2 linked regions of the Ramlibacter pinisoli genome follow. The protein of the gene in region 1 interacts with the protein of each later gene in a pairwise test. Links are inferred from orthologs where the notes say so. Each region holds a gene or a part of one and is shown in the gene's direction. Other genes may lie near its edges. The genes, in order: mrdA and GON04_RS23985.

The links.
Region 2: the proteins of mrdA (region 1) and GON04_RS23985 interact in binary tests that used the Escherichia coli proteins (3 or more experiments, as listed by UniProt). The link is inferred for Ramlibacter pinisoli from one-to-one orthologs.

What each region holds. Positions count from the first base shown.
Region 1 is NZ_WSEL01000006.1:143,491-157,832, forward strand. What follows is about bases 8,035-11,015. They hold mrdA (penicillin-binding protein 2), read left to right. Parts: upstream 8,035-8,468; coding sequence 8,469-10,562; downstream 10,563-11,015. Other genes in these bases: mreD (rod shape-determining protein MreD), read left to right, coding at 8,035-8,384; GON04_RS13855 (YheT family hydrolase), read right to left, coding at 10,584-11,015. Also shown: nitric oxide reductase transcriptional regulator NorR, read left to right, coding at 1-169; GON04_RS13805 (exodeoxyribonuclease III), read right to left, coding at 170-967; pyrE (orotate phosphoribosyltransferase), read left to right, coding at 978-1,658; GON04_RS13815 (DUF4124 domain-containing protein), read left to right, coding at 1,669-2,346; Asp-tRNA(Asn)/Glu-tRNA(Gln) amidotransferase subunit GatB, read right to left, coding at 2,347-3,792; Asp-tRNA(Asn)/Glu-tRNA(Gln) amidotransferase subunit GatA, read right to left, coding at 3,789-5,258; Asp-tRNA(Asn)/Glu-tRNA(Gln) amidotransferase subunit GatC, read right to left, coding at 5,255-5,554; GON04_RS13835 (rod shape-determining protein), read left to right, coding at 5,698-6,741; rod shape-determining protein MreC, read left to right, coding at 6,881-7,816; more of mreD, read left to right, coding at 7,866-8,034; more of GON04_RS13855, read right to left, coding at 11,016-11,624; GON04_RS13860 (YybH family protein), read right to left, coding at 11,624-12,073; GON04_RS13865 (hypothetical protein), read right to left, coding at 12,084-12,842; GON04_RS13870 (LemA family protein), read left to right, coding at 12,886-13,479; GON04_RS13875 (TPM domain-containing protein), read left to right, coding at 13,492-14,342. UniProt on the Escherichia coli protein: Catalyzes cross-linking of the peptidoglycan cell wall. Responsible for the determination of the rod shape of the cell. Is probably required for lateral peptidoglycan synthesis and maintenance of the correct diameter during lateral and centripetal growth.
Region 2 is NZ_WSEL01000009.1:1,998,925-2,013,334, forward strand. The notes cover bases 3,459-6,507. They hold GON04_RS23985 (penicillin-binding protein 1A), read left to right. Parts: upstream 3,459-3,771; coding sequence 3,772-6,243; downstream 6,244-6,507. Other genes in these bases: GON04_RS23980 (pilus assembly protein PilM), read right to left, coding at 3,459-3,504; cyaY (iron donor protein CyaY), read right to left, coding at 6,260-6,507. Also shown: GON04_RS23960 (type IV pilus secretin PilQ), read right to left, coding at 1-570; GON04_RS23965 (pilus assembly protein PilP), read right to left, coding at 567-1,103; GON04_RS23970 (type IV pilus inner membrane component PilO), read right to left, coding at 1,103-1,777; GON04_RS23975 (PilN domain-containing protein), read right to left, coding at 1,784-2,428; more of GON04_RS23980, read right to left, coding at 2,425-3,458; more of cyaY, read right to left, coding at 6,508-6,589; LPS translocon maturation chaperone LptM, read left to right, coding at 6,602-6,865; lysA (diaminopimelate decarboxylase), read left to right, coding at 6,862-8,136; GON04_RS24005 (protein-methionine-sulfoxide reductase heme-binding subunit MsrQ), read right to left, coding at 8,099-8,758; protein-methionine-sulfoxide reductase catalytic subunit MsrP, read right to left, coding at 8,758-9,756; c-type cytochrome biogenesis protein CcsB, read right to left, coding at 9,829-11,148; GON04_RS24020 (cytochrome c biogenesis protein ResB), read right to left, coding at 11,148-13,262; GON04_RS24025 (c-type cytochrome), read right to left, coding at 13,362-14,033; yihA (ribosome biogenesis GTP-binding protein YihA/YsxC), read left to right, coding at 14,119-14,410. UniProt on the Escherichia coli protein: Cell wall formation. Synthesis of cross-linked peptidoglycan from the lipid intermediates.

The sequences.
Region 1 (14,342 bases):
GACCCTGCGCGCGGCGACCGAGGACTTCCAGCGGCGCTGGATCCAGGCCAGCCTGGCGCGCCACGCCGGCCAGCCCAGCCGGGCCGCGGCCGAGGCCGGCATGGACCGCAGCAACTTCCACCGCCTGCTGCGGCGGCTCGGGTTGGCGACGACGCCGCCGGCCGGCTGATCAGCCCAGCCAGCCCATTTCGTAGCCGACCGTGATCGGCGCGTGGTCGGAGAACTTCTCGGCCTTGTAGATCGCCTCGCTGCGCGCCAGCTGCGCCACCGCCGGCGTCGCCAGGTGATAGTCCAGGCGCCAGCCGACGTTGTTGGCGTAGGCCTGGCCGCGGTTGCTCCACCAGGTGTAGCTCTCGTCGGTGGTGTCGGGACGCAGCTGCCGGTAGACGTCGACCACGCCGTGCTCGTCGAGCAGCCGGGTCATCCAGGCCCTCTCCTCGGGCAGGAAGCCGCTGTTCTTGCGGTTGCTGCGCCAGTTCTTCAGGTCCTGCTCCTTGTGGGCGATGTTGACGTCGCCGCACAGCACGAACTCGCGCTCGGCCTTGGTGCGCAGCAGGTGCGGCTCGAAGGCATCGAGGAAGCGGAACTTGGCCTGCTGCCGCTCCTCGCCGGAGGAGCCGCTCGGGAAGTAGGCGCTGATGACCGAGAAGCGGCGCGCCGGCGTGTCGAAGCGCAGTTCGACGTAGCGCCCCTCGGCGTCGAATTCGTCCGAACCGAAGCCCACCACCACCTCGCTGGGCTCGTGCCGGCTGTAGACGCCGACGCCCGAGTAGCCCTTCTTCTGGGCGAAGTGGAAATGGCCCTTCAGGCCGGCCAGGCTGTCGAAGCGGCCGGCGATGTCGTCGGCGCCGGCCTTGACCTCCTGCACGCAAATACAATCGGGGCTCGCCTTTGCGAGCCATGCCTCCACGCCCTTGCTGGCGGCCGAACGGATACCGTTGAGGTTGAGGCTGGTCAGTTTGAACAAGGAATTTCCCATGCTGGCAGCGCCCCGCCAGGACAGCCTGGCGCAGGACTTCGTGCAGTTCTCCGTGGAAGCCGGCGTGCTGCGCTTCGGCGAGTTCAGGACCAAGGCCGGTCGGATGTCCCCGTATTTCTTCAACGCGGGGCTGTTCGACGACGGCGCCAAGCTCGGCCAGCTGGCGCAATTCTATGCACGCCGCATCCTCGCCTCCGGCATCGAGTTCGACATGCTGTTCGGGCCGGCCTACAAGGGCATCCCGCTGGCCGCCGCGGTGGCGATCGAACTGGCGCGCGACGGCCGCAACGTGCCCTACGCGTACAACCGCAAGGAAGCCAAGGACCACGGCGAGGGCGGCACCCTGGTCGGCGCGCCGGTGCGCGGGCGGGTGCTGATCGTCGACGACGTGATGTCGGCCGGCACCGCCGCGCGCGAGTCCATCGCCCTGATCCGCGCCGCCGGCGCCACCCCGCACGCGGTGGCCATCGCCCTGGACCGGCAGGAGAAGGCGACCGAGGACGGTCGCGACGTCGACCACAGCGCCGTGCAATACGTGCGCAATCAGCTCGGTCTGCAGGTGTGCGCGATTGCCAGGCTGGCCGACCTGCTCCAGTATCTCGAGCGCCACGCTGGCGAGGAACTGGGCGAGCACCACGCACGGGTGGAGGCCTACCGCCGGCGTTACGGCGTGGAGTGACGACGGGGACATGGCATTGCGCGGCAGGGGCATCTGGTGGGTCGGGTTGGCGGTCGCCGCCGCGGGCGGAGCGGCATCGGCCCAGGCCCTGCCGGGATCCGTCATCTATTCCTGCGTCGATGCCCGGGGCCAGCGCATCACCTCCGACCGTCCCAACATGGAGTGCCTGGACCGCGAGCAGAAGCAATACGGCAGCAGCGGCATCGTCCGCGGCCGCCTGGCCCCCTCGCCCACGGGCGACGAACGCGCGGCCGAGGAGGAGCGGGTGCGCAGGGCCGAGGAGGACCGGGCCCGCGACATCGAGCGCAAGCGGCGTGACCGCGTGCTCCTGAACCGCTACCCCGACGAGGCCAGCCACCGCAGCGAGCGCGACGACGCCCTGTCGCGCGTCGACAGCGCCATCGCCACCGGCGAGCGGCGCGTGACCGACCTGCAGCAGCAGCGCGAGCAGCTGGCCAGGGACGAGAAGTCGGCCGGCACCGACGTCATCCAGCAGAACCGCATCCGGCGCGCCATCGAGGAGAACGAGCAGAACCTGGCGGCGCAAAAGCGCCTGCTGGCGGCGCAGGCCGAGGAGCGGCAGCGCATCACGCGGCGCTTCGACGACGAGCTGGGGCGCCTGAAGTCGCTCTGGGCCCAGAACGCCGCCAGCCTGCCGGCCAACGGCGCCTCCCGGCCGCGCCGCTGATCAGCCCGCGAGCTTCTTGCGCAGGAGCTCGTTCACCTGGGCCGGGTTGGCCTTGCCCTTGGTCGCCTTCATGGCCTGGCCGACCAGCGCGTTGAACGCCTTGTCCTTGCCGGCCTTGAACTGCGCCACGTTGTCGGCGTTGGCGGCCAGGATGCCGTCGAGGATGCGGTCCAGCTCGCCGGTGTCGCTCATCTGCCGCAGGCCCTTGGCCTCGATCAGGGCATCGACGTCGGCGCCCTCGCCGGTCCACAGGGCCTCGAACACCTGGCGGGCAGCGTTGTTGGAGATGGTGCCGTCGTGGATGCGGCCGATCAGCGCGCCCAGCGTGGCGGCCGGCACCGGCGAGCGCTCGATGGCCAGCTCCTGCGCGTTCAGCCGGCGCGACACCTCGCCCATGATCCAGTTGCTGGCCAGCTTGGGCTGGCCGCAGGCCTTGGCGGCGGCCTCGAAGTAAGCCGCCATCGCCGGGCTCTGGGTCAGGGTGGTGGCGTCGTACTCGGGCAGGCCGTAGGTGGCCACGAAGCGCGCCGCCATCGCACGCGGCAGCTCCGGCATGGCGGCGCGCACGCGCTCCACCCAGTCGGGCGCGACCACCAGCGGCGGCAGGTCGGGATCGGGGAAGTAGCGGTAGTCGGCCGCGTCCTCCTTGGTGCGCATGGCGCGCGTCTCGCCGGTGTCGGGATCGAACAGCACCGTGGCCTGCCCGATGGCGCGGCCGTCCTCCAGCTCGCCGATCTGCCAGCGGATCTCGTAGTCGATCGCCTGCTGCATGAAGCGGAAGCTGTTCAGGTTCTTGATCTCGCGCCGCGTGCCCAGCGGGCCGCCGGGGCGCCGCACCGACACGTTGGCGTCGCAGCGGAAGCTGCCCTCCTGCATGTTGCCGTCGCAGATGCCGATCCAGGTGACGATCTTGTGCAGCTCCTTGGCGTAGGCGACGGCCTCGTCGGTGGAGCGCATGTCGGGCTCGGTGACGATCTCCAGCAAGGGCGTGCCGGCGCGGTTCAGGTCGATGCCGGTCTGGCCGACGAAGTCCTCGTGCAGCGACTTGCCGGCGTCCTCCTCGAGGTGGGCGCGCACCAGCCGCACCGACTTCCTCTCCTCGCCCAGCAGGAACTCCACCACCCCGCCCTGCACCACCGGGATCTCGTACTGGCTGATCTGGTAGCCCTTGGGCAGGTCGGGATAGAAGTAGTTCTTGCGCGCGAACACGCTGCGCGGCGCGATGGTGGCGCCGACGGCGAGCCCCAGCTTGATGGCGCATTCGACCGCGCCGCGGTTCATCACCGGCAGCGTGCCGGGCAGCGCGAGGTCGACCGCGCTGGCCTGGGTGTTCGGCTCGGCGCCGAAGGCCGTGGCGGCGCGGCTGAAGATCTTGGAGTGGGTGGCCAGTTGCGCGTGGGTCTCGAAGCCGATCACCACTTCCCAGCCCTGGACCAGCTTGCTCATTGCAGGCCCTCCGGCTGGCGCAGGTGGAACTCGGTGGCCTGCTGGTACTGGTGGGCGGCGCTGAGCAACCGGGCCTCCTGGAAATAGTTGCCGATCAGCTGCAGGCCGACCGGCAGCCCGCCCTCGCCGAAGCCGCACGGCAGGCTCATGCCCGGCAGGCCGGCCAGCGAGGCGGGCAGGGTGAAGATGTCGGCCAGGTAGTCGGCCAGCGGATCGCCGCCATGCCCACCCAGCTTCCAGGCGACGCTGGGCGCCACCGGGCCGGCGATCAGGTCGCACTGCGCGAACGCGGCCTGGAAGTCGTCGGCCACCATGCGGCGGATCTTCTGCGCCTGCAGGTAGTAGGCGTCGTAGTAGCCGTGCGAGAGCACGTAGGTGCCGATCATGATGCGGCGCTTGACCTCGTCGCCGAAGCCCTCGGCCCGGGTCTTGCGGTACATGTCGACCAGGTCGTCGTACTGCGCCGCGCGGTGCCCGAACTTCACGCCGTCGAAGCGCGACAGGTTGGACGAGGCCTCGGCCGGCGCGATGATGTAGTAGACCGGGATCGACAGCTCGGTGCGCGGCAGCGAGATCTCGACCAGGCGCGCGCCCAGGCGGACGAACTGCTGCAGCGCCGCGTCGATGGCGGCACGCACGTCGGCCGCCAGGCCCTCGCCGAAGAACTCCTTCGGCACGCCGATGCGCAGGCCGTCCAGCGACGCGCCCAGGCCGCGCGTGTAGTCCTCGGCCGGCAGGTCGAGCGAGGTCGAGTCGCGGTCGGGGTCGGGGCCGCACATCGCCGACAGCAGCAGCGCGCAGTCCTCGGCGCTGCGCGCCATCGGGCCGGCCTGGTCGAGGCTGGAGGCGAAGGCGATCATCCCGTAGCGCGAGGCGCGGCCGTAGGTCGGCTTGATGCCGGTGATGCCGCAGAACGCGGCCGGCTGGCGGATCGAGCCGCCGGTGTCGGTGCCGGTGACGGCCGGCGCCAGCCGGGCGGCGACCGCCACCGCGCTGCCGCCGGAGGAGCCGCCCGGGATGCGGCTGGTGTCCCAGGGATTGCGGGCCGGCCCGAAGGCCGAGTTCTCGTTCGACGAGCCCATGGCGAACTCGTCGCAGTTGAGCTTGCCCAGCGTCACGGTGCCGGCTTCGGCCAGCTTGCGCACCACGGTGGCGTCGAACGGCGACCGGTAGCCGGCCAGCATGCGCGAGCCGGCGGTGCTGGGGAAGTCGCGCGTGACGAAGATGTCCTTGTGGGCGATCGGCACGCCCAGCAGCGGCGCCGGGTCGCCGGCCGCCAGCCGCTGGTCGGCGGCCCGGGCCTGCGCCAGCGTGACGTCCTCGTCGGTGGCCAGGAAGGCGCCCAGCCCCTGGTGGGCCTGGCCGCGGGCCAGGAAGTGCTGTGCGACCTCGACGGCCGAGACCTGCTTGTCGCGCAGGCGCTGCGCCAGGGCGGCGACGGACAGCTGGTGCAGGGCGTCGCTCATTCGATCACCTTGGGCACCAGGAACAGGCCGGCTTCGACGGCCGGCGCGCTGCGCTGGTTGGCCTCGCGCGCATTCGGCTCGCTGGCGACGTCGTCGCGCAGGCGCAGCTGGACCTCCTGGATGGCGGCGACCGGGTGCGCCAGCGGCTCGATCCCCGCGGTATCCACAGCCCGCATCGCCTCGACGATGCCGAAGAAGCCGTTGATCTGAGTGAGCATGCGCTCGCTTTCGGGCGGTTGCAGCTCCAATCGCGCCAGGTGCTGCAGGCGGCGGATGTCGTCGGGGGTCAGGGCCATGGCGAAAAACGGGGGCGAAACCAGTTGTAAGCGCGGCAGGACGTGCTGTCGCGTTGGCAGTTATTCACAGGGGATCAGGTATTATCCCGCCTTTGGTGACGGCCCTTCGGGGCCGCTTTCGCAGAAGAAGAGGAATCCCCCCCATGTTCGGAGCGTTCCGTCGGTACCTGTCAACCGACCTGGCCATTGACCTGGGCACCGCCAACACGCTGATCTTCGTCCGGGACAAGGGGATCGTTCTCGACGAGCCGTCGGTCGTCGCCATCCGCCACGAAGGGGGCCCGCAGGGCAAGAAGACCATCCAGGCGGTGGGCCACGAGGCCAAGGCGATGCTGGGCAAGGTGCCGGGCAACATCGAGGCCATCCGGCCGATGAAGGACGGCGTCATCGCCGACTTCACCGTCACGGAGCAGATGCTCAAGCAGTTCATCAAGATGGTGCACCCGCGCGGCGTGTTCAAGCCCAGCCCGCGCATCATCATCTGCGTGCCCTGCGGCTCCACCCAGGTCGAGCGGCGCGCCATCCGGGAGTCGGCGCTGGGCGCCGGCGCCAGCGAGGTCTACCTGATCGAGGAACCGATGGCGGCCGCCATCGGCGCCGGCCTGCCGGTGAGCGAGGCCTCCGGCTCCATGGTGGTCGACATCGGCGGCGGCACCACCGAGGTGGGCGTCATCTCGCTGGGCGGCATGGTCTACAAGGGCAGCGTGCGGGTGGGCGGCGACCGCTTCGACGACGCCATCATTGCCTACATCCGCCGCAACTACGGCATGCTGATCGGCGAGCCCACCGCCGAGGCGATCAAGAAGAACATCGGCTCCGCCTTCCCGGGCAGCGAGGTCAAGGAGATCGAGGTCAAGGGCCGCAACCTCTCCGAAGGCGTGCCGCGCTCGTTCACCATCTCCTCCAACGAGATCCTGGAGGCGCTCACCGACCCGCTGAACAACATCGTCTCGGCGGTGAAGAACGCACTGGAGAGCACGCCGCCCGAGCTGGGCGCCGACATCGCCGAGCGCGGCATGATGCTCACCGGCGGCGGCGCCCTGCTGCGCGACCTCGACCGCCTGCTGGCCGAGGAGACCGGCCTGCCGGTGCTGGTGGCCGAGGACCCGCTCACCTGCGTGGTGCGCGGCTGCGGCATCGCGCTGGAACGCATGGAACGCCTGGGCTCGATCTTCACGTCCGAATGACGGCCGTCGCCGCCGCGCGGGCTGACCGGGCGGCGGTGCGGCACAGCTGACCGGCGCCGCGCGCCATGAACCCCCTCCAGCTTCCTGTCCCCGAGCCGCGTTCCGGCGCCGCCATCCCGGCGCAGCAAGGTTGCCCGCCATGCCCTTAGGCACGCTCGACCGCACGCCGCCGCCGTTCTTCAAGCAGGGGCCCTCGGCGCTGTCCAAGCTGATGGTGTTCAGCGCCCTGGCGCTGTTCCTGATGGTGGCCGACACCCGCTTCCACATCACGCAGCCGCTGCGCGCGGCGGTGGCCACCGTGCTCTACCCGGTGCAATGGGTCGCGCTGCAGCCCATCCTGGCCCTGCGCCAGGGCGCCGAGTACTTCGAGTCTCTCGGCCGGGCGCAGGCGGTGGAGGCCGAGGCGCGCGTCAAGCTCGCCCAGCAGTCGCAGCGGGCCAACCAGGTCGAGCAGCTGACGCTGGAGAACGCCCGGCTGCGCAAGCTGCTCGAGCTGCGCGAGCGCCTGGCCACCACGGCGCAGGCGGCCGAGGTGCTGTACGACGCCGCCGATCCCTACACCCGCAAGGTGGTCATCGACAAGGGCCTGGCGCAGGGCATCACCGAGGGCTCGCCGGTCATCGACGAATCGGGCGTGCTGGGCCAGGTCACGCGCGCCCACCCGCTCATGAGCGAGGTCACCCTGATCACCGACCGCGACCAGGCCATCCCGGTGCTGAACACCCGCACCGGGTCGCGCAGCGTGGCCTATGGCGATCCGACCGGCGCCCACGCCGGTGCGCTCGAACTGCGCTTCATGGCCGGCAATGCCGACGTGCAGCCGGGCGACCTGCTCACCACCAGCGGGGTCGACGGCGTCTACCCGGCCGGCCTGCCGGTGGCCAAGGTCGACAAGGTCGAGCGGCGTGCCGACTCGGCCTTCGCCCGCATCTACTGCGTGCCGCAGGCGCTGGTGGACGGCGCCCGCCATGTCATGGTGCTCAAGCCGGTGGCGGCGCAGATCCCGCCGCGGCCACCGATCGACGCGCCGCCGCCGGTCAAGGTGCCCAGGAAGGGCCCGGGAGGCGGGGCATGAGCAGCGACCGTCCGTTGCGTCACGCGCACGCCGGCAGGGAGGCACGGCCATGATCATGCGTCCCGGCCAGCAGCTGCTGCTGCCGGCCAACCCGCTCTTCATCTGGTCCAGCCTGCTGGTGGCGCTGGTGCTGAACGTGCTGCCGCTCGGCCGGGTGGCCTGGATGCCGGACCTGCTGGCGCTGACGCTGGTGTTCTGGGCCGTGCACCAGCCGCTGCGCATCGGCGTGGGCGCCGCATTCCTGTTCGGCATCGTCATGGACGTGCAGCAGGCCTCGCTGCTCGGCCAGCACGCCCTGGCCTACACGGCGCTCAGCTTCGGGGCCATCGCCATCCACCGCCGCCTGCTGTGGTTCACGGTCCCCTCGCAGGCGGTCCAGGTGCTGCCGCTGTTCGCCGCCGCCCATGCCATCGAGCTGGTGGTGCGCCTGGTCGCCGGCGGCGCGTTCCCGGGTGTCTCGTTCCTGCTCGCGCCCGTGATCGAAGCCCTCCTGTGGCCGGTGGTGAGCGTGCTGCTGCTGGCGCCCCAGCGCCGCGCGCCCGATCCGGACGAAAATCGGCCCCTCTGAGGTCGCACGTCCCGCGCCGGACGGTGGGCGTGGACAGGACCCGGATGCCGTCGACCACGCCGCCCACCGCACGCTGACCGCCCCATGACCGAACTGCGCAACGTCGAAGCCGATCTCTCGCGCTTTCGCACGCGGGTGCTGGCCGCCAGCCTGGTCGTGCTGGTGTGCTTCCTGCTGCTGGCCATGCGGCTGGTCTACCTGCAGGTGTACCGCCACGAGGACCTGAGCGAGCAGGCCGAGAACAACCGCACGGCGATCGTGCCCATCGTGCCCAACCGCGGGCTGATCCTGGACCGCAACGGCATCGTGCTGGCCACCAACTACTCGGCCTACACGCTGGAGATCACGCCCTCGCGGCTGACCGACACGCTGGAGCGCACGATCGAGGACCTGGGCCAGGTGATCGACATCACGGCGCGCGACAAGCGGCGCTTCCGCAAGCTGCTGGAGGAGTCCAAGGGCTTCGAGTCACTGCCCATCCGCACCAAGCTCACCGACGAGGAAGTGGCGAAGTTCGCCGCCCAGCGCTACCGCTATCCCGGCGTCGAGATCAAGGCCCGCCTGTTCCGCAACTATCCCTGGGGCGAGCTGGCCAGCCACGTGATCGGCTACATCGGCCGCATCAACCAGGCCGAGAAGAAGACGATGGAGGACTGGGACGACGAGGACCAAGCCAACTACCGCGGCACCGAATACATCGGCAAGCTGGGCGTGGAACACAGCTTCGAGCGCCAGCTGCACGGCCTGACCGGCGTCGAGCAGGTCGAGACCTCGGCCGGCGGGCGCGCCGTGCGCAAGCTGGCCAGCAGCCCCGCCACGCCCGGCAACACCGTCAAGCTGGGCCTGGACATCCGGCTGCAGAAGCTGGTGGAGGACCTGTACGGCAACCGGCGCGGCGCCCTGGTGGCGCTGGACCCGCGCACCGGCGAGATCCTGGCCTTCGTCTCCAAGCCCACCTTCGACCCCAACCTGTTCGTCGACGGCATCGACGTCGAGAACTGGCAGGCCCTGAACGAGTCGATCGACAAGCCGCTGCTCAACCGCGCGCTGCGCGGCACCTACCCGCCCGGCTCGACCTTCAAGCCCTTCATGGCGCTGGCCGCGCTGGAGACCGGCAAGCGCACCCCCAGCCAGGCCATCTCGGACCCGGGCTACTTCTGGTTCGGCAACCACAAGTTCCGCGACGACAAGGAAGGCGGGCACGGCATGGTCGACATGTACCGCTCGATCGTGCAGTCGTGCGACACCTACTACTACATGCTCGCCAACGACATGGGCGTGGACCTCATGCACGAGCAGATGTCGCACTTCGGCTTCGGTGAGATCACCGGCATCGACATCGCCGGCGAGTCGCGCGGGCTGCTGCCGTCCACCGAGTGGAAGCGCCGCGCCTACCGCAAGCCCGAACAGCAGAAGTGGTACGCCGGCGAGACCATCTCGCTGGGCATCGGGCAGGGCTACAACAACTTCACCATCCTGCAGATCGCCACCGCCACGGCCACGGTGGCCAACAACGGCGCTCGCATGAAGCCGCACCTGGTCAGCGAGGTGGTCGACCTCAGCACCCGGCAGTCGCAGAAGATCGCGCCCGAGCAGGTCGGCCAGCTCACGGCGCGGCCGGAGAACCTGGCCGTCATCCGCAAGGCCCTGGTGGGCGTGAACATCGAGGGGACCTCGGCGGCGGCGTTCCGCGGCGCCGCCTACACCAGCGGCGGCAAGACCGGCACGGCCCAGGTCATCACGATCGCGCAGAACCAGAAGTACAACGCCTCGCAGATGGACGAGCGCCACCGCGACCACGCCCTGTACATGGCCTATGCGCCGGCCGAGGAGCCGAAGATCGCGCTGGCCATGGTGGTCGAGAACGTCGGCTTCGGCGGCGCCAACGCGGCGCCGATCGCGCGCCGCGTGTTCGACTACTGGCTGCAGGGCCTGTACCCGAGCGAGGAAGACATGGCGGCGGTGCAGAAGGGCCAGGCCACCACGCCGGTCGGCAAGCCGCGCAACGCCGCCGACATCGCCTGGCCGGGCGCCCAGGCCGCCACGGCCAGCGGCCCGGTGGCGGCCGCTTCGGTGCCTGCCGGCCCCGCCAGTGCGCCGTCCGCACCTGCTGCCACCGCGGCCGCAGCCGTCGCCCTGCCGGCCGCCAGCGCGGTGCCGGTGCGCGCCCGCCGCTAGCGCTGCTGCCGCCGCCGCGCCTCAGGGCGAAGCGGCCGCCGGGCGCCCCAGGCTGCGCAGCAGCCACGCCGTCACCGCGCGCGGCATCCACTGCACGTGCGAGGGCCAGGGTCCGGCCGGGAAGCCGACATGGCCGCCCTGCGCCGGCCGCCACTGCGTGACCCAGGCACCGTGCGCGTGCAGCGGCGGCAGGCTGGCGGCCGGCACGAACGGATCGTTGGCCGCGTTGAGCAGCAGCGCCGGGATGCGGATGCCCGGCAGGTACGGCTTGGCCGAGGCCCGGGCGTAGTAGTCGTCGGCGTCGCGGAAGCCGTGCAGCGGCGCGGTGAACACGTTGTCGAAGGCGTACAGGTCACGCGCGGCGCGCAGGGCCTGCGCATCGAACAGGCCGGGGTGCTGGCCGAGCTTGCGCAGCGCCTTGGGGCGCATGGTGCGCAGGAACATGCTGGTGTAGACGAGGCGGTTGAAGCCGCGCCCGATCGCCACCGCGCCGGCCGCCAGGTCGAGCGGCGAGCACACCGCCGCCACCGCGCCGGCCAGCCGCACCGCCTGCTCGCCGGCCTCGCCGGCCCAGCGCATCAGCGCATTGCCGCCCAGCGAGACACCCACGGCCAGCAGCGGCCCGGCGTGCCGGCCGCGCAGGCGCTCCAGCACCCAGTGGATCTCCTCGTGGTCGCCCGAGTGGTAGGCCCGCGGCCCCATGTTGATCTCGCCGCTGCAGCCGCGGAAGTGCGGCACCACGAACGCCAGCCCGTGCGCCCGCGCCACGTCGGCGAAAGCCTCGGCGTAGTGGCTGCGCGAGGAGCCCTCCAGGCCGTGGAACAGCACCAGCAGCGGCGCGCCGGCGGCCGGCGCGGCGTCGTCCAGCCAGTCGAGGTCGATGAAGTCGCCGTCCGGCGTGGTCCAGCGCTCGCGCCGGTAGCGCGGTGCGCCGGCGAGGGTGCGGCGGCCGAACAGCGCCGGCCAGATGGTCTGCAGGTTGCCGCCCGGCAGCCAGCGGGGCGCCGCGTAGTCGCCAACGTCGGTCCCGGCCGCCGCCGCTGCACGCGCCGCGGCGTCCATCAGTGCAGCACCGACGGCGTGCCGGAGACCTCCTGGATCTCGCTCGGCGTGCCGGGACTCGCGTGGTGCGCGACCAGGCGCCAGCCCTGCGCGGTCTTGTGCCAGATGTTGGTGGCGATTACCCAGGCGTGGCGCGGGCCCTGCGGCGTGAGCACCTCCACCTTCTCCAGCAGGTTGTGCACGCAGCTGGCCAGCGACTCGATCTTGCGCACCCGCTCGGGCCAGGCGCGGATGCTGCCGTTGGCGAACATGGCCTCGAAGGTGGCGCGGATGGCGACGGCGCCGACCACGCGCGGGCCGCCCGGGTGGATGCAGACGATGTCGTCCTCGTCGGCCCAGCAGGCCATCAGCTTGTCGATGTCGGCGTTCTGCAGCGCGTCGTAGAACGCCGCCTCCACGTCGTCGGCGTTGCCTTCCAGATTGGCCGCCTGCAGTTTGGACTTGCGCATGGCCCGCAATTTAGCCGGATTCGGCGCCCAGCCACTCGTGCACGGCGCGCTGCACGTCGCCCTGGGCCGCGTGCCACACCAGCTCGGACGACGCGATGTGGATGCCGGGCGGCGACGCCTGCAGCGCGGCCGACACGAACTCGGCCACCTTGGGCGAGCGCACCGGCTGCTCGCTGCTGGGCACCATGTAGCCGAACACGGACAACATGAAGCGGGCCAGCCGCGGCAGCAGCGCGCCTCCGCCGGCCGGCGCCGGCTTCTGCGCCGAGCGGACGATCAGCAGGCGGTCGAAGCCCAGCGTGGCGACGGCGTGTTCGTCCAGGCTGGCCAGCCCGCGCTTGAGGGCCTCGGGCAGGCGCGCCTGGGCGTGCGGCAGCACCACCGCCAGCGTGCCGACGCCGCTGCGGCGCATCCACTGCGCCAGCGCCGGCAGCTGCTGCGGCGTGGGCGTCCACAGCGCCCGCTCGCGGTCGTGGAACAGGCGCGGCGGGTCGAACAGCACGATGCCGGTATCGGCGGCGCCCGGCGGCCAGCTGGCCGGGTCGTCGTTGGGCACCAGGGTCGTGCCGACGCCGCGCAGGCCGGCGGTGATCGGCTCGCGCGCGAGCACCTGGGTTGCGGCGTAGCGCTGCTGGCCGACCAGGCGGCGCAGCACCTCGTTGCCCAGCACGCCGGTGGCGCCCGCGATGACCAGCCGCAACCCGCGCGCAGGCGCCGGGCCGGCCCCGCGCGCAGCCGCCCGCAGGGCTTGAATCGGCGACTCGCCCATCGCATCTATGCTACCGTCGCCCACCCCTCCAAGGAGAAGCCGGATGAAACGTTGGCTCGTGGTCCTCGCTGCCGTGCTGGCCCTGTCCGGCTGTGGCTACAACGACTTCCAGCGGCTCGACGAACAGACCCGCTCCGCCTGGTCGGAAGTGCTCAACCAGTACCAGCGCCGCGCCGACCTGGTGCCCAACCTGGTGGCCACCGTGAAGGGCGAGGCCAACTTCGAGCAGGAGACGCTGACCAAGGTGGTCGAGGCGCGCGCCAAGGCCACCTCGATGCAGGTGACGCCCGAGGTGCTGAACAACCCCGAGGCGTTCCAGAAGTTCCAGCAGGCGCAGGGCGAGCTCTCCAGCGCCCTCAGCCGGCTGATGGTGGTGAGCGAGCGCTACCCCGACCTGAAGGCCAACCAGGGCTTTCGCGACCTGCGGGTGCAGCTCGAAGGCACCGAGAACCGCATCACCGTGGCGCGCAACCGCTACATCCAGGCGGTGCAGCAGTACAACGTGCTGGCGCGCAGCTTCCCGACCAACCTCACCGCCATGGCGTTCGGCTACCAGCCCAAGCCCAGCTTCACGGTGCAGAACGAGGCCCAGATCACGGCCCCGCCGCAGGTGGATTTCGGCACCCCGAAGAAGTAGGGCGGCGCCGGCGTGCAGCGCCTCCTCGCGCTCGTCCTGGCCGCCCTGTGCTGGGCCGGCCTGGCCTGCGCCCAGGACGTCCAGCCGGTGCCGGCGCTCGCCGCCCGCGTCATCGACCAGACCGGCACGCTCGACGCCATCGAGCACCAGGGCCTGGAGGACAAGCTGGCCGCCTTCGAGCGCAGCAAGGGCACCCAGATCGCCGTGCTGATGGTCGCGACCACCCAGCCCGAGGACATCGCCAGCTACGCCAACCGGGTCGCCAACGCATGGAAGATCGGTCGGCGCGAGGTCGGCGACGGCGTGCTGCTGGTGGTTGCCAAGGACGACCGCAAGGCGCGCATCGAGGTCGCCAAGACGCTGGAAGGGGCGGTGCCGGACCTGGCGGCGCGGCAGATCATCGACAGCGCGATCACGCCCCGGTTCCGGCAGAACGACTTCGCCGGCGGCCTGCGCGCGGCGATCGACCAGCTCACCGCGCGCATCAGCGGCGAGGCACTGCCGGCGCCCGCGCCGCCGCCGTCGCGCCAGGGCAGCGCCGGCTTCGACTGGGTCGACAGTGCCATCTTCCTGTTCTTCGCCGTGCCGATAGGCGGTGCCGTGCTGCGCGGCCTGCTCGGCCGCCGGCTCGGCTCGCTGGCCACCGGCGGTGCGATCGGCACGCTCGCCCTGCTGTTCACGCAGAGCCTGCTGGTCGCTGCGGTGGCGGCCCTGGTGGCCCTGCTCTTCTCGCTGTTCTCCACCGCCGGCCTGGGCGGTGCCCGCCAGCGGAGCTGGGGCGGAGGGCCCTGGATCGGTGGCGGCGGGTTCGGCGGCGGCGGTGGTGGGGGCTGGAGCGGCGGCGGTGGCGGCGGTGGCGGAGG
Region 2 (14,410 bases), on another replicon or contig:
GCGGATGTCGACGCCGACCTGGTTGTTCGGCAGTTCGACCATCACGCGGCCGGCGGCGTCGGGGCCACGGCGGAAGTCCAGGTCCTTGATCGGTTGCGCGTCGCGGGCCCGGTTCTCGGCGAACTGGGAGGTGACGGCGGCGGTAGCAGCCGGCGCCACGCCGGAGACGGCGTCGAGCGAGACCAGCAGCGACTTGCCCTGCAGCTGGGCCTTGTAGCCGGTCGGCGACTTCAGGTTCAGCACCAGGCGGGTGCGGTCACCGGCGGTGACCACGTTCATCGAGCGCAGGTTGCCCTGGTTCAGTTCGACGGTGGAACGCCCCAGGCCGTTGCTGGCGCCGGGAATGTCCAGCGCGATGCGCGCCGGCGACTGGATGGTGAAGCCGGCCGGCACCGCCGGCAGCGGCTGCGAGAAGTCGATGCGCACGACCTCCACGCCGCCCTGGATCGAGCTGCTGACCGACTCGACCACGGTGCTTTGCGCCTGGGCTGACAGGCTGGCGCCTGCGAGGAGCAGCCACCCCACGCACGCCACCACCCGTCGCCACGCCATCATGTTCTGTTTGTTCATTTCGACCTCTCTTGCAATTGGAGCGTCGCACTGCGCTCGATCCACTCGCCCGCGGCGTCCTGCACGATCTCGCGCAGGACGACCTCGGCCTCCCCGACCTTGGTGATCTTTCCGTAGTTCTGGCCCAGGTAGTTGCCGGGGCGCACCTGGTACAGCAGGTTGTCCACGCGAACCAGGGCGACCGGCTGGCCCTGCTTGAGCAGGCTGCCGACCATGGACATGGTGTCGAGCGGGAAGCCCTCGAGCGGCTCCTTGCGGCGCGCGAGCTCGGGCGCGAGCAGCGCCGCGCTGGAGGTCGACTGGGTGGTCTCGCGCTTGAGGGCCTGCGTCAGCTTCTGGTTGCTGAACGGGTCGAACGCCGTTTCCTGCGTGTAGGCCTGGGGGCTGAACTGCTTGGGCTCGGGAATGGGCTGCACCTTGGGCCGGGTCTGGGCCCGCTGCTGGTTCATCCACTCCAGCGTCTCCTCCTGGTGGGAGGCGCCGCAACCGGCCAGCAGCACGACGGCCAGGGCGGCGGCGAGGCGGGTCGGCATCATTTCTTGGCTCCCTTGGGCGCGGACGCCTTGCGCTGCTTGTCGACTTCGTCGGCGTCGAGGTAGCGGAAGGTCTTGGCCGTGGCGTCCATGGACAGCATGCCGTCGCGGCCCGGCGTGACGCCGACGTTGTTCAGGGTCACGATGCGCGACAGGTTGGCGATGTCGGAGGCGAACGAGCCGATGTCGTGGTAGCGGCCAGTCACCTTCAGGGCGATCGGCAGTTCGGCGTAGTACTCCTTGACGTTGACCTGGCCGGGCCGGAACAGCTCGAAGCTCAGGCTTCGGCCCAGGCCCGCCTGGTTGATGTCCGACAGCAGCGCGTCCATCTCGGCCTTGCTGGGCAGCTGCTTTTCCAGCTGGGTGACGTACTGCTGCACCTGCTCGCGCTGCTTCTTCAGCGCATCGAGGTTGACGGCCTGGGCCAGCTTCTTGGAGTAGTCCTCCTTGAGCGACTTTTCCTTGGCGATCTCCTGGTCCAGTTCCTGGTCGGAGTTGGTGAGCCAGACGAACCAGAGCGCGACCACGATGGCGACCATCAGCGCCAGGCAGGCCGCCAGGCGAGGCACCAGGGGCCAGGACGCGGGGTCGTTCGGGTCGAGCCCGCGGAACTGCGCGGCGACCTTCTGCTGGAGGCCGGCCAGGTCGAATTTGGGGACAGCGGTGGTGGCCATGGTGCTTCAGGTCTTGGCGGGCGCCGAGGCAGCCGCGGTGGCGGCGGGCGAGGTCGGGGCCGAGGCGGCTCCGGCGGGCTTGGTCACCTCGCTGGAGCGCAGCAGCCGCACGCGCATGTTGAAGTTCGAGACCTTGCGCTGCTCGCGCGGGCCCAGGTTCACGGAGCCGGCCACGATCTCGACCAGCTCGGGCCGGGTGAGCCAGGCGCTGTTGTTGCCCAGGTTGCGCAGCAGCTCCGAGACGCGCTCGTTGGACTGCGCCACGCCGGTGAGGGTGACGGTCTGGTTGTCCTGCTTGACGGTGGTGATGTAGACGCCGTCGGGCAGCTGCCGCACCAGCTCGTTGAGCAGGTGGACCGGCAGGTTGCGGTCGGACTGGAGGTCTTCCACCGCCTGCTGGCGGGCCCGCAGCGCGGCGATCTCCTGCTGCAGGGTGGAGATCTCGCGGATCTGGCTTTCCAGCTTCTTGATCTCCCGGTCGAGCAGCGCGTTCTTGTCCTGCTGCGACGAGATCTGGGCCTGGAACCACAGGAAGATGGCGCCGGCGATGACACCGCCGAACAGGGCCGCGACGCCCAGGGAGGCGAAGAACGCCTCGCGCCGGCGCTTGCGGGCCGCCTCGCGGTGGGGCAGGAGGTTGATCAGGATCACTGCAGGAACCTCCGCATGGCCAGGCCACAGGACGTCAGGTACGACGGGGCTTCGCGTCGCATCTTCTTCTCGCGCACGCCGTCGCCGATCACCATGCCGTCGAACGGGTTCGCCAGGCCGCAGGGGAACGAGGTCTGGGCGGTGACGGCGTCGTTCAGGCCGGGCAGCGCCGCCGACCCGCCGGCCAGCATGATGTGGTCGACGCGGTTGTGCGGGGTGCTGGTGAAGAAGAACTGCAGGGCGCGGGCCACTTCCTGCGCCATGCTGTCCACGAACGGCTTGAGCACCGTGGCCTCGTAGTCGTCGGGCAGCTCGCCGCTGCGCTTCTTGGCCTCGGCCTCCTCGGGCGAGAAGCCGTACTGGCGCACGATGAGCTGGGTGAGCTGGGCGCCGCCGAAGGCCTGGTCGCGGTCGTACAGCACCTCGTCGTTGCGGATCACCTGCATGCTGGTGGTGAAGGCGCCGACCTCGAACAGGGCGACCATGGTGTCCACCCCGTTGGCCGGCAGCGTCTGGATCAGCCGACCGGCGGCCAGGCGCGACGAGTACGACTCGACGTCGATGATCACCGGCTTCAGGCCGGCGGCCTCGGCCAGGCCCTGGCGGTCCTGGACCTTTTCCTTGCGCGAGGCGGCGATGAGCACCTCGACATCCCCGGATGAGGTGGTGCTGGGCCCGACCACACAGAAGTCCAGGCTCACTTCGTCGAGCGAGAATGGGATGTACTGGTTGGCCTCGGTCTCGACCTGCACCTCGAGTTCCTGCTCGGACAGGCCGCCCGGGAGGATGATCTTCTTGGTGATGACGGCCGACGGCGGCAGCGCCATGGCGACATTCTTGGTGCGGGTGCCGCTTTTCTTGATGAGCCGGCGCATCGCCTCGGCCACCTCGTCGAACTTCTCGACGTTGCCGTCGGTGATCCAGCCGCGCTCCAGCGGTTCCATGGCGCAACGCTCCAGGACCAGGGCGCCGGACTTGTCACGGCCGAGCTCGACCAGCTTGACGCTGGATGAGCTGATATCCAAGCCCAGCAAGGGCGCCGGTTGCCGGCTGAACAACGATCCCAGAGAGATCAACTCGGTCTCCTGCCCGCCGATTCAGGCGGTAACAAACTTAAGATTCCACTTCAATGCTAGCAGTAACATCCTTGTCGCCCAAAGGAATTTTCCCCTCTGGCCCGTACGAAACGTTGCCAAACAGCCACGCGTGTGACGGCTCTTGCGCAAGCTCGACGGGCATCCTCGGACCTGTCGTGCATCTTGTCTCTTGCTGCGCTGCAACAACTCGACCGTGGCCGGCCGGGCCGATTTTTATAATGCCCATGGGCTCCTGCCCACCCCCCTATGCCCTCTGATTCCTCTTCCGACGGGCGCGGCTCGTCCCGCCGCGGTCCGACCTGGAAGCGCCGACTCCTGCAGGCCTTCCTCTGGCTGGTGGGCGGTGCGCTGGCCGCCGTCGCCTCGGCGGTCATCGTGGCCGGGGTCGCCCTTGCGGTGGCCTACCCCAACCTGCCGGACATCTCCGAGCTGTCCAACTACCGGCCCAAGCTGCCGCTGCGCGTGTTTTCGGCCGAGGGCGTCCTGCTGGGCGAGTTCGGCGAGGAACGGCGCAACCTGACGCCCATCGCCGAGATCCCGGCGGTGATGAAGAACGCGGTGCTGGCCATCGAGGACGCCCGCTTCTATTCGCACAGCGGCGTCGACTACAAGGGCCTGGTGCGCGCCGCCGTGGCGAACCTGGGCCGGGCCAAGAGCCAGGGCGCCTCCACCATCACCATGCAGGTGGCCCGCAACGTCTACCTGTCGTCCGAGAAGACGTTCACCCGCAAGCTCTACGAGATCCTGCTGACGTTCAAGCTGGAGCACCTGCTCACCAAGGACCAGATCCTCGAGATCTACATGAACCAGATCTTCCTGGGCAACCGCGCCTACGGGTTCGCGGCGGCTTCGGAGGCGTATTTCGGCAAGCCGATGAAGGACCTGACGGTGGCCGAGGCGGCCATGCTGGCCGGCCTGCCCAAGGCCCCGTCGGCCTACAACCCGATCAGCAATCCCAGCCGGGCCCGCACGCGCCAGCTCTACATCATCGAGCGGATGGAGGAGAACGGCTTCATCACGTCCGCCCAGGCCGAGGCCGCCAAGCGCCAGGAGCTGAAGGTGCGCCCGCCCAACGAGCACGGCCGGGTGCACGCCGAGTACGTGGCCGAGACGGTGCGCCAGCTGGTCTATTCGCAGTACGGCGACGACGCCTACACGCGCGGCCTGAACGTCGTCACCTCGGTCAAGTCGGTGCAGCAGGAGGCCGCCTACCGGGCCCTGCGCAAGGGCATCATGGACTACGAGAAGCGGCAGATCTACCGCGGCCCGGAGGAGTTCATCGACCTGCCGGCCGACCGCAAGGAGCAGGAAGACGCCATCGACGACGCCCTGGCCGACCACCCGGACAACGGCGACGTCATGTCGGCCGTCGTGCTGGAAGCCGGCCCCAAGAAGATCATCGCCGTGCGCCAGAATGGCGACCGCTTCGAGATCACCGGCGACGGCCTGCGTCCGGCCCAGTCGGGCCTGTCGGACAAGGCGCCGCCCAAGATCAAGATCCGCCCGGGCGCCGTCATCCGCGTCATGCAGACGCCCAAGAGCACCTGGGAGATCACCCAGCTGCCCGAGGTCGAGGGCGCCTTCGTGGCGCTCGACCCCAAGGACGGCTCCGTGCTGGCCATGGTGGGCGGGTTCGACTTCTACAAGAACAAGTTCAACCACGTCACCCAGGCCTGGCGCCAGCCGGGGTCGGGCTTCAAGCCCTTCATCTACTCGGCGGCGCTGGAGAAGGGTTTCACGCCGGCGACCATCGTCAACGACGCGCCGCTGTTCTTCGACGCCGGCGTCACCGGCGGGCAACCCTGGGAGCCGAAGAACTACGACGGCAAGTTCGAGGGCCCGATGCCGCTGCACACGGCGCTGGCCAAGTCCAAGAACATGGTGTCCATCCGCATCCTGCAGGCCGTGGGCACGCAGAACGCGCAGGACTGGATCAGCCGCTTCGGCTTCGAGCCCGAAAAGCACCCGCCCTACCTCACCATGGCGCTGGGCGCCGGCTCGGTCACGCCAATGCAGATGGCCACCGGCTACGCGGTGTTCGCCAACGGCGGCTACCGCGTCAACCCGTGGCTGATCAGCCGCATCGTCGACCACAAGGGCAAGGTGCTGGTGGAAACCCAGCCGCCGCTGCCTACCGAGGCGGTGCGCGCCATCGACGCCCGCAACGCCTTCGTGATGGACCGCCTGCTGCAGGAGATCACCCGCTCCGGCACGGCCGCCCGCGCCCAGCAGGTGCTCAAGCGCCCCGACCTGTACGGCAAGACCGGCACCACCAACGACTCGATCGACACCTGGTTCAACGGCTTCCACCCCTCGGTGGTGGCCATCGTCTGGATGGGATACGACAACCCGCGGCCGCTGGGCGACCGCGAGACCGGCGGCAGCATGAGCCTGCCGGTGTGGATCAACTTCATGGAGACCGCCCTGAAGGGGGTGCCCGAGGTGGTGCCGACGGCGCCCGAGGGCGTGGTCAACGTCGGCGGCGAGTGGTTCTACGAGGAGTACTCGCGTGGCGGCGGCGTCAGCAGCCTGGGCGTGACCCCGACCCCGCAGGTCGAACCGGTGCCGATCAGCGGCACGTCGGGCGCGGGGCCGGCGCGGCCGGCCAGCGTTCCCCTGGGGCCGGCGATGTCGCCGGCGCCGGACGGCAACTCGGCGCCCTCGCCGTCGCGGCCGCCCGAGGAACGGCGCAGCATCCTCGACCTGTTCCGCAACTGAAGGGCGGCGGCCGCCCTCAGGCGCTGAAGTCCAGCGCCTCGCCGGCCTGCTCGCTGGCGTGGCGGGCGAGGCTGGCGAAGAACTCGCCCTGGCCCTTGGTGTCCATCCAGCTGCTGCCGTCGAACTTGTAGTGGAAGCCGCCCGCCCGGGCGGCGAGCCACACTTCGTGCAGGGGCTTCTGCAGGTTGACGATGATCTGGCTGCCGTTGCGGAACGTCAGGGTGACCATGCCGCCGACCCGCTGGCTGTCGATGTCCGTGTCGGTGTCGTCGTTGATGCGGTCGCATCCGGCTTCCACCTGCCGCAGCAAGGCCTCGGCGCGGTCCATGTATTCAGGGTCGGTCATTACAATTTTGCGATGTTGACGTTCGATTCCATTCTATGCAGCGTGCCCCGGCGGCCGGCCCTGGCAGTCGCGGCCGCGCTGCTGCTGGGGGCATGCGGCCAGCGCGGTCCGCTCTACCTGCCCACCGAGCCGGCTGCCGCCGGCCGGGCCAGCCTGCCGCAGTCGCTCAACCCGACCCGCGCCGCCTCCGATCCCGCCGCCCCGCCGGCCCCTGCGGCGATGCCGCCGCAGGATCTGCCCCCCGCGGCCGGCAACACCAGCACGGTGCGCCCATGACCCATCCCGGCCATCCCCACATCGCCTGGACCGGCGGCGAGTTGCACGTCGAGCAGGTCCGCGTGGCCGAGCTGGCGCGCCAGTACGGCACGCCGCTGTTCATCTATTCGCAGGCCGCCATGCTGGCGGCGCTGGCGGCCTACCAGCGCGGCTTCGCCGGCCGCCGCTCGAAGATCTGCTACGCCATGAAGGCCAACTCCTCACTGGCCGTGCTGCAGGTGTTCGCGCGCGCCGGCTGCGGCTTCGACATCGTCTCGGGCGGCGAGCTCGAACGGGTGCTGGCGGCCGGCGGCAAGGCCGCCGACGTCATCTTCTCGGGCGTCGGCAAGACCCGCGCCGAGATCGCGCGGGCGCTGGAAGCCGGCATCGGCTGCTTCAACGTCGAGAGCGAGCCCGAACTGGAGGTGCTCGACGAGGTGGCGGCCGTGATGGGCCGCACCGCGCCGGTGAGCATCCGCGTCAATCCCAACGTCGACCCCAAGACCCACCCCTACATCTCCACCGGGCTGAAGGGCAACAAGTTCGGCATCGCGCACGAGCGCACGCTGCACGCCTACCAGCGGGCGGCCGAACTGCCGCACCTGCAGGTGGTCGGGATCGACTGCCACATCGGCTCGCAGATCACCGAGAGCGGGCCCTACCTGGATGCCATGGACCGGGTGCTCGACCTGGTCGACGCGGTCGAGGCCGCCGGCGTGCGGCTGCGCCACATCGACTTCGGCGGCGGCCTGGGCATCGACTACCGCGGCGACACCCCGCCGGCCGCCGACGCCCTGTGGGCCGAACTGCTGCGCAAGCTCGATGCGCGCGGCTACGGCGACCGCGAACTGATGATCGAGCCGGGCCGCTCGCTGGTGGGCAACGCCGGCGTCTGCCTGACCGAGGTGCTGTACCTCAAGCCGGGCGAGCAGAAGAACTTCTGCATCGTCGATGCCGCCATGAACGACCTGCCGCGGCCGGCCATGTACGAAGCCTGGCACGGCATCGAGCCGGTTGTGGCCGCCGCCGCCGACGCATCGGCGACCCTGTACGACGTGGTCGGGCCGGTGTGCGAAAGCGGTGACTGGCTCGGCCACGAGCGCCGGCTCGCCGTGCAGCCGGGCGAGCTGCTGGCGGTGCTGTCGGCGGGCGCCTATTGCATGAGCATGGCCAGCAACTACAACACCCGGGGCCGCGCGGCCGAGGTGCTGGTCGACGGCGACCGGGCGCACCTGATCCGCGAGCGCGAGAAGGTCAGCGACCTGCTGCGGGGCGAACGGCTGCTGCCCTAGGCGCCGGGCGCAGCCGGCGCCACGCGCGCCAGCCCAGCAGCACGCCGAGGATGGCCGCATAGACGGCCACCTCGGTGAAGTTGTTCTTGCCGGCCCGCATCCAGAAGAAGTGCAGGATGGCCAGGCCGGCGATGGCGTACACCAGCCGGTGCAGCAGCTGCCAGCGGGCCGCGCCCAGCGCCCGGATGGCGCGGTTGAACGAGGTTGCCGCCAGCGGCGTCAGCAGCAGCCAGCCGGCGAAGCCCACCAGGATGAAGGGCCGCTTGGCAATGTCGCGGGCGATCTCGTCGAACTCCAGCCCCATGTCGAACCAGGCGTAGCCCAGCAGGTGCAGGCAGGCGTAGAAATACGTGAACAGGCCCAGCATGCGGCGAAAGCGCAGCAGCGCCGGCTGGTTGGCGATGGTGCGCAGCGGCGTGACGGCCAGCGTCAGGCACAGGAAGCGCAGGGTCCAGTCGCCCAGCGAGCGGATCAGGTACTCCTGCGGGTTGGCGCCCAGCTGGTCCGTCAGCGCGGCGTAGAACAGCCACGCGAACGGCAGCAGCGCGGCGATGAACAGGACGGGCTTGGCGGCCGGATGGAGCAGGAGCGCGCGCCGCCCGCGCGCGGCGGGCGCGGCCATCAGTAGTTCTTCTTCAGGTCCATGCCGGCGTACAACTGCCCCACCTGGGCCTCGTAGCCGTTGAACATCAGCGTCTTGCGCTTCTTGGCGAACAGCCCGTCCTCGCCGATGCGGCGCTCGGTGGCCTGGCTCCAGCGCGGATGGTCGACGTTCGGGTTGACGTTGGAATAGAAGCCGTACTCGTTGGCGGCGGCCTTGTTCCAGGCCGTCTTCGGCTCCTTGTCCGTGAAGCGCACCCGCACCAGGCTCTTGGCGCTCTTGAAGCCGTACTTCCAGGGCACCACCAGCCGCACCGGCGCGCCGTTCTGGTTCGGCAGCACCTCGCCGTACATGCCGAACGCCAGCAGCGTCAGCGGGTGCAAGGCCTCGTCCATGCGCAGGCCCTCGACGTAGGGCCAGTCGAGCACGCGCGAACCGACGAAGGGCATCGTCTTGGGGTCGGCCAGGGTGTGGAACTCGACGAACTTGGCACCCGGCTGCGGCTCCACCTTCTCCAGCAGCTGCGCCAGCGAGTAGCCCACCCAGGGAATCACCATCGACCAGCCCTCGACGCAGCGCAGGCGGTAGATGCGCTCCTCCTGGGCGCCGAGCTTGAGCAGGTCGTCCAGCGCGTACTTGCCCGGCTTCTTGACCAGCCCGTCGACCTCCACCGTCCACGGCGTCGTCTTGAGCGTGTGGGCGTTGTGGGCCGGATCGCCCTTGTCGGTGCCGAACTCGTAGTAGTTGTTGTAGCTGCTCGCGTCCTTGTACTCGGTGACCTTCTCCATCGTCACCGCACCGGCGACCGACGACTTCTGGCCCGCCAGGGCGGCCAGCTTGCCGGGCCGCTGGACCGACTGGGCCAGCGCCTCGCGGCCGGCCCAGCTCGCCAGGGCGGCACCGGCCGCACCGGTGGCCAGCAACCGCAGCATCTCGCGCCGCTGCCGGTAGACCGCCTGCGGCGTGATCTCGCTGGAAGTCGGATGGATGTAGCCGTCGCGGCCGGTCTTGATCAGCATGCAGGTCCTCTTGTTTGCGGGGCGTTGCCCGTTGGACGGATTTCGCGGCCGGACCTTACACCGGAATCCATCTCACAGCGTGCCGTAGCTGTGGAGACCCGACAGGAACATGTTGACGCCCAGGAAGGCGAAGGTGGTGACGGCCAGGCCGACCAGCGCCCACCAGGCCGAGACGGTGCCGCGCAGCCCCTTCATCAGGCGCATGTGCAGCCAGGCCGCGTAATTCAGCCAGACGATCAGCGCCCAGGTCTCCTTCGGATCCCAGCTCCAGTAGCCGCCCCAGGCCTCGGCGGCCCACAGGGCGCCCAGCACGGTGGCGATGGTGAAGAAGGCGAAGCCGACCGCGATGGACTTGTACATCACGTCGTCCAGCACCTCGAAGGACGGCAGGCGCTCGGCGATGCGGCGCCGGCTCCACAGGATGCTGGCCACGATGAGCGCGGCGATGCCGAAATACACCGCCCAGTAGGCGCTGCCGCCGCCCACGGTCTGGCGGAACACCACCGGCTCGAAGCACAGCACCACCCCCAGCAGCCACAGCGGCGCCAGCTTCCACCAGCTGGTCTCGCCGGCGTGCTGCTTGATCAGGTAGGCGAAGGACACCATGGCCGAGAGCGCGAAGGTGCCGTAGCCGATGAAGTTCGCCGGCACGTGCAGCTTCATCCACCAGCTCTTGAGCGCGGGCACCAGCGGCTGGATCTCCTGGGCTTCGCGCACCACGGTGTACCAGAGCAGGAAACCGACCGCCGCACTGACCACCAGCAGCACGAAGGCACCCAGCGCCCGGGTGCCGTAGTGCGCCTCGAAGTACAGGTAGAACAGCGCCGTCAGCCAGCAGAACAGGACGAACACCTCGTACAGGTTGCTGACCGGGATGTGGCCGACGTCCGGCCCGACCAGGTAGCTCTCCCACCAGCGCACCATGGTGCCGACCAGGGCCAGGGTGACCGCCGCCCAGGCCAGGCGCGAGCCGATGCGCTCCATGGTGTCGGCCTGCGTCCGGCTGGCGACGCCCAGCCAGTAGAAGGCCGTGCTCATGAAGAACAGCATGCTCATCCACAGGATCGCGGACTGGCTCGACAGGAAGTACTTGAGCCAGAAGACCGAGTCGGCCCGTGCGAGCGACCCCTGGTAGCTGCCGATGGCCAGCAGCGACAGGGCGCCCACGCCCACCATCAGGGCCTGCAGCGGCCGCCAGAACCAGCCCAGCCAGATGGCGGCCGGGATGCTGGCCAGCAGGATCCCCTTCTCGTACACGTCCATGTGGGCCGCGTAGCGGCCGAACGCATAGAGGCCGGCGACGACGACCAGCAGCGCGAACGCCCAGTCGAGCGGACGCCGGCGGGACAGAAAGCCGTGGTCGAGCGTGATGGTGGTGGTGGCGGTGTTCATCAAGATCCCAGCAGTTGCGTGCGTAGCCTGGCGAACTCGCGGTCGACGTCCAGGGTCTGGCGGTTGCTCGACAGCGCCATCGCCGCCGCGCTGCCGCCGGTGTCCGGGGTCAGCCAGACCCACAGGCGCCGCTCGCGGACATAGAGCATGGCAAAAACGCCGATGATGAGCAAAGCGCACCCCAGGTAGACCACATTGCGGCCCGGGGAGCGGGTGACCTGGAACACGCTGGCCTGCACCTGCTGGAAGTCCTGCAGCTGGAACGCCATCGGTGCCGGGTAGAGGAAGGAGTCGCTCAGCGCCATCACGGCCTGCGCCATGAAGGCCTGGGTGCGCTCGTCGCTGGCCAGCGCCGGCAGGCCGGCCTGTTCGCGCGTGAGCTGCGCCAGCTCGAACAGCACGCCACCCAGGATGCGCACCACGACTTCCCCGGCGCGGTTGCGCTCGGCCTCGGGCACCCGGGCCTCCAGGTAGTCGGACACGGCGCCCAGGCCGGCCCCCTTGCCGCCAGCCGCAGCATCGCCCGCGAACAGGGCCACGGCCTGGGCGGCCGACCCGGCCAGCTGCTCGGTGACCTCCGGCTTGGAAGGATCCGTGGCCTTGGCCGAATAGCGGCTCACCGCCTCGCGGCGGGCGGCGGGATCGGCCAGGGCCGCGCGCAGGCGCACGAAGCCGTCGAGCGAGCCCTTGTCGTCGGCCGGCACCCGCAGGTAGCGGAACTGGTCGGCCGGCGTCTCGCGCATCCCGAGCAGGAACACCGGCACGCCGTCGCCCATGTCGACCGGCAGCATGTAGTTGTTGAACTCGCGCGCCTGGCCGGCCGCATCGCGCAGCTTGTAGCTGATGCTCGGGCCGATGTTGCGCAGCTCCTTCTTGCCTCCCGCCTTGTTGGCGGCGCCCAGGTGCTGGCCGAGGGAGACCTGCAGGTCGACCTTGCGCGGGTCGGCCCCGCTGCGCGAGGCCTCGCCCATGTTCTCGACGTTGATCACGCGCAGGCCGGTGTATTCCAGCGTCATGGTCTCGGCGCCCGTGCCCTGCCCCTTGGCCAGCTGCGAGGTGCCACCGATCACGCCCTGCAGCTCGAAGCGCTTGCTCTCGCCGTTGATCGGCACCGCCGCCAGTTTCACGCTGGAGCCGCCGTCGTCGAAGCTGGACTGGTAGATCTCGACCCCGCGCCAGCGCGCCGGGTGGTTGACTTCCACCCGCGCCGGCACCGCCTCGCCGGTTTCCTTGTCGTGGATGATGATCTCGCTGGCGAACAACTTGGGCATGCCGGTCGAGTAGTACTCGACGATGAACTTCTTCAGCTCGATCGAGAATGGCAGCTCCTGCAGCAGGATGCCGTCGGGCTGCGACAGCACCGCGGTGCCCGCCTGCGTGCCCTCGGCCACCAGCAGGTTGCCGCGGAAGGTGGGGTTGGCGGCCCCGAGCCGGTGCTGGGCCGGCACGTCGGCGATCATGCCGCCGCCGGCATAAGGCGTCTTGCCGCCCAGCAGCATCTGGGCCCGCACGATCAGGTCGCCGTCGGACAGGCCGCCCAGGCAGACCAGCACGATGGCGCTGTGCGCGGCCAGGTAGCCGATCTTGTTGGCGGCGCCGGCGCGGGCCGCCACCATCCAGCCTTCACCGCGCGCACTGGCGCGCTGCTGCAGCTTGACCTTCCAGCCGGCGCGGGCGAGCGCGTCGCCGATGCGCCGCGCCGCCACCTCGGGCGAGCCGTCGACGCCGGCCTGGGCCCGGTGCTTGAACGACTGCAGCGCCTGCTCGCGCATGCCCTCCTTGAGGGTGCGCAGGTCGGCCAGGATCTTCGGGGTCTGGCGGGCGATGCACAGCGAGGTGCTGGTGACCAGGAAGGCCAGGATCAGCAGGAACCACCAGGCGCTGTAGACCGTGTTGAGCCGCAGCGCCAGGAACAGCTGCGACCAGAACGGCCCGAACTGGTTGACGTAGTTCGCCGCCGGTTCCGCCTGCTTCAGGATGGTGCCGATCACCGAGGCGATGCAGATCACCGTCAGCAGGGAGATGGCGAACCGCATCGAAGACAGCAGTTCCACCAGCGCACGCAGGCGCGGGGAGATGGTCGCGGGGCGCAGGCCCTCGGTGGCGGCGGTCATGGCGGTCGGCAAAAAAGAAGAAGGCGGGCGTCCCTGGGACACCCGCCTAGCTGTAGTGTGCGCCGGGACCCGCTTGGTTCCCGACGGCGTGGCCCGCGATTAACGCAGGCCGGCGATGTAGTCGGCCACGGCCCGGATTTCCCGGTCGTTCAGCTTGGCGGCGACCTGGGTCATCTGCACGCTGTTGACGCGCGCGCCGTCGCGGAACGCCGTCAGCTGGGCCGCCGTGTAATCGGCGTGCTGGCCGGACAGGCGCGGGTACTGGGCCGGGATGCCGGAGCCGTTCGGGCTGTGGCAGCCGGCGCAGGCGGCGATCTGGCGGTCGGCGATGCCGCCGCGGTAGATCTTCTCGCCCATCGACACCAGCTCCTTGTCGCGGGCGAAGCCCGGCTTGGCCTGACTGGAGCCGACGTAGGCGGCAATGTTGCGCATGTCGTCGTCGCTCAGCTGCGACGCGAACGGCTGCATCACGGCGCTCTTGCGCTTGCCGGCCCTGAATTCCTGCAGCTGCTTGACGATGTATTCGGGGTGCTGCTGCGACAGCCGGGGGTTGGCCGGGATGCCCGAATTGCCGCCGGCGCCGTGGCAGGCCACGCAGACGGCAGTGAACTTGGACTCGCCCTGGGCCAGGTCGGGCTTGGCCGGGGCGGCCGGCTTGGCGGGCGCGGCCGCCGGCTTCTCGGCCGGCGCATTGCCGTGCTGCTGGGCGAAGGTGGGGAGCGCGGGCGCAGCCAGGAACGCGGCCGTCAGCAGGGTGGCAAGCAACTTCATGTCAGTAGGTGGTTCTTCGGCGCAAAACCCGGCGATTCTACAATGCGCCTCCCGGGTTCCCCTTCCCGGCTGGACTCCCCCTCCCATGCCCCCACCGCCCGGCGCGAGCCCCGCACCCGCGCGAACCGCGCCGCCAGCCAAGGACCCCGCCGAACGGGCCCTGGGCTGGATGCACACGGCCCGCTTCCTCACCACCGCCCCGCAGCTGGAATTCCTGCCGCCGCACGAGCACCCGGAGATCGCCTTCGTCGGCCGCTCCAATGCCGGCAAGTCCACCTGCATCAACACCCTCACCCAGCAGAAGCGGCTGGCGTTCGCCTCCAAGACCCCGGGGCGCACCCAGAGCATCAACCTGTTCTCGCTCGGCAAGCAGGGCA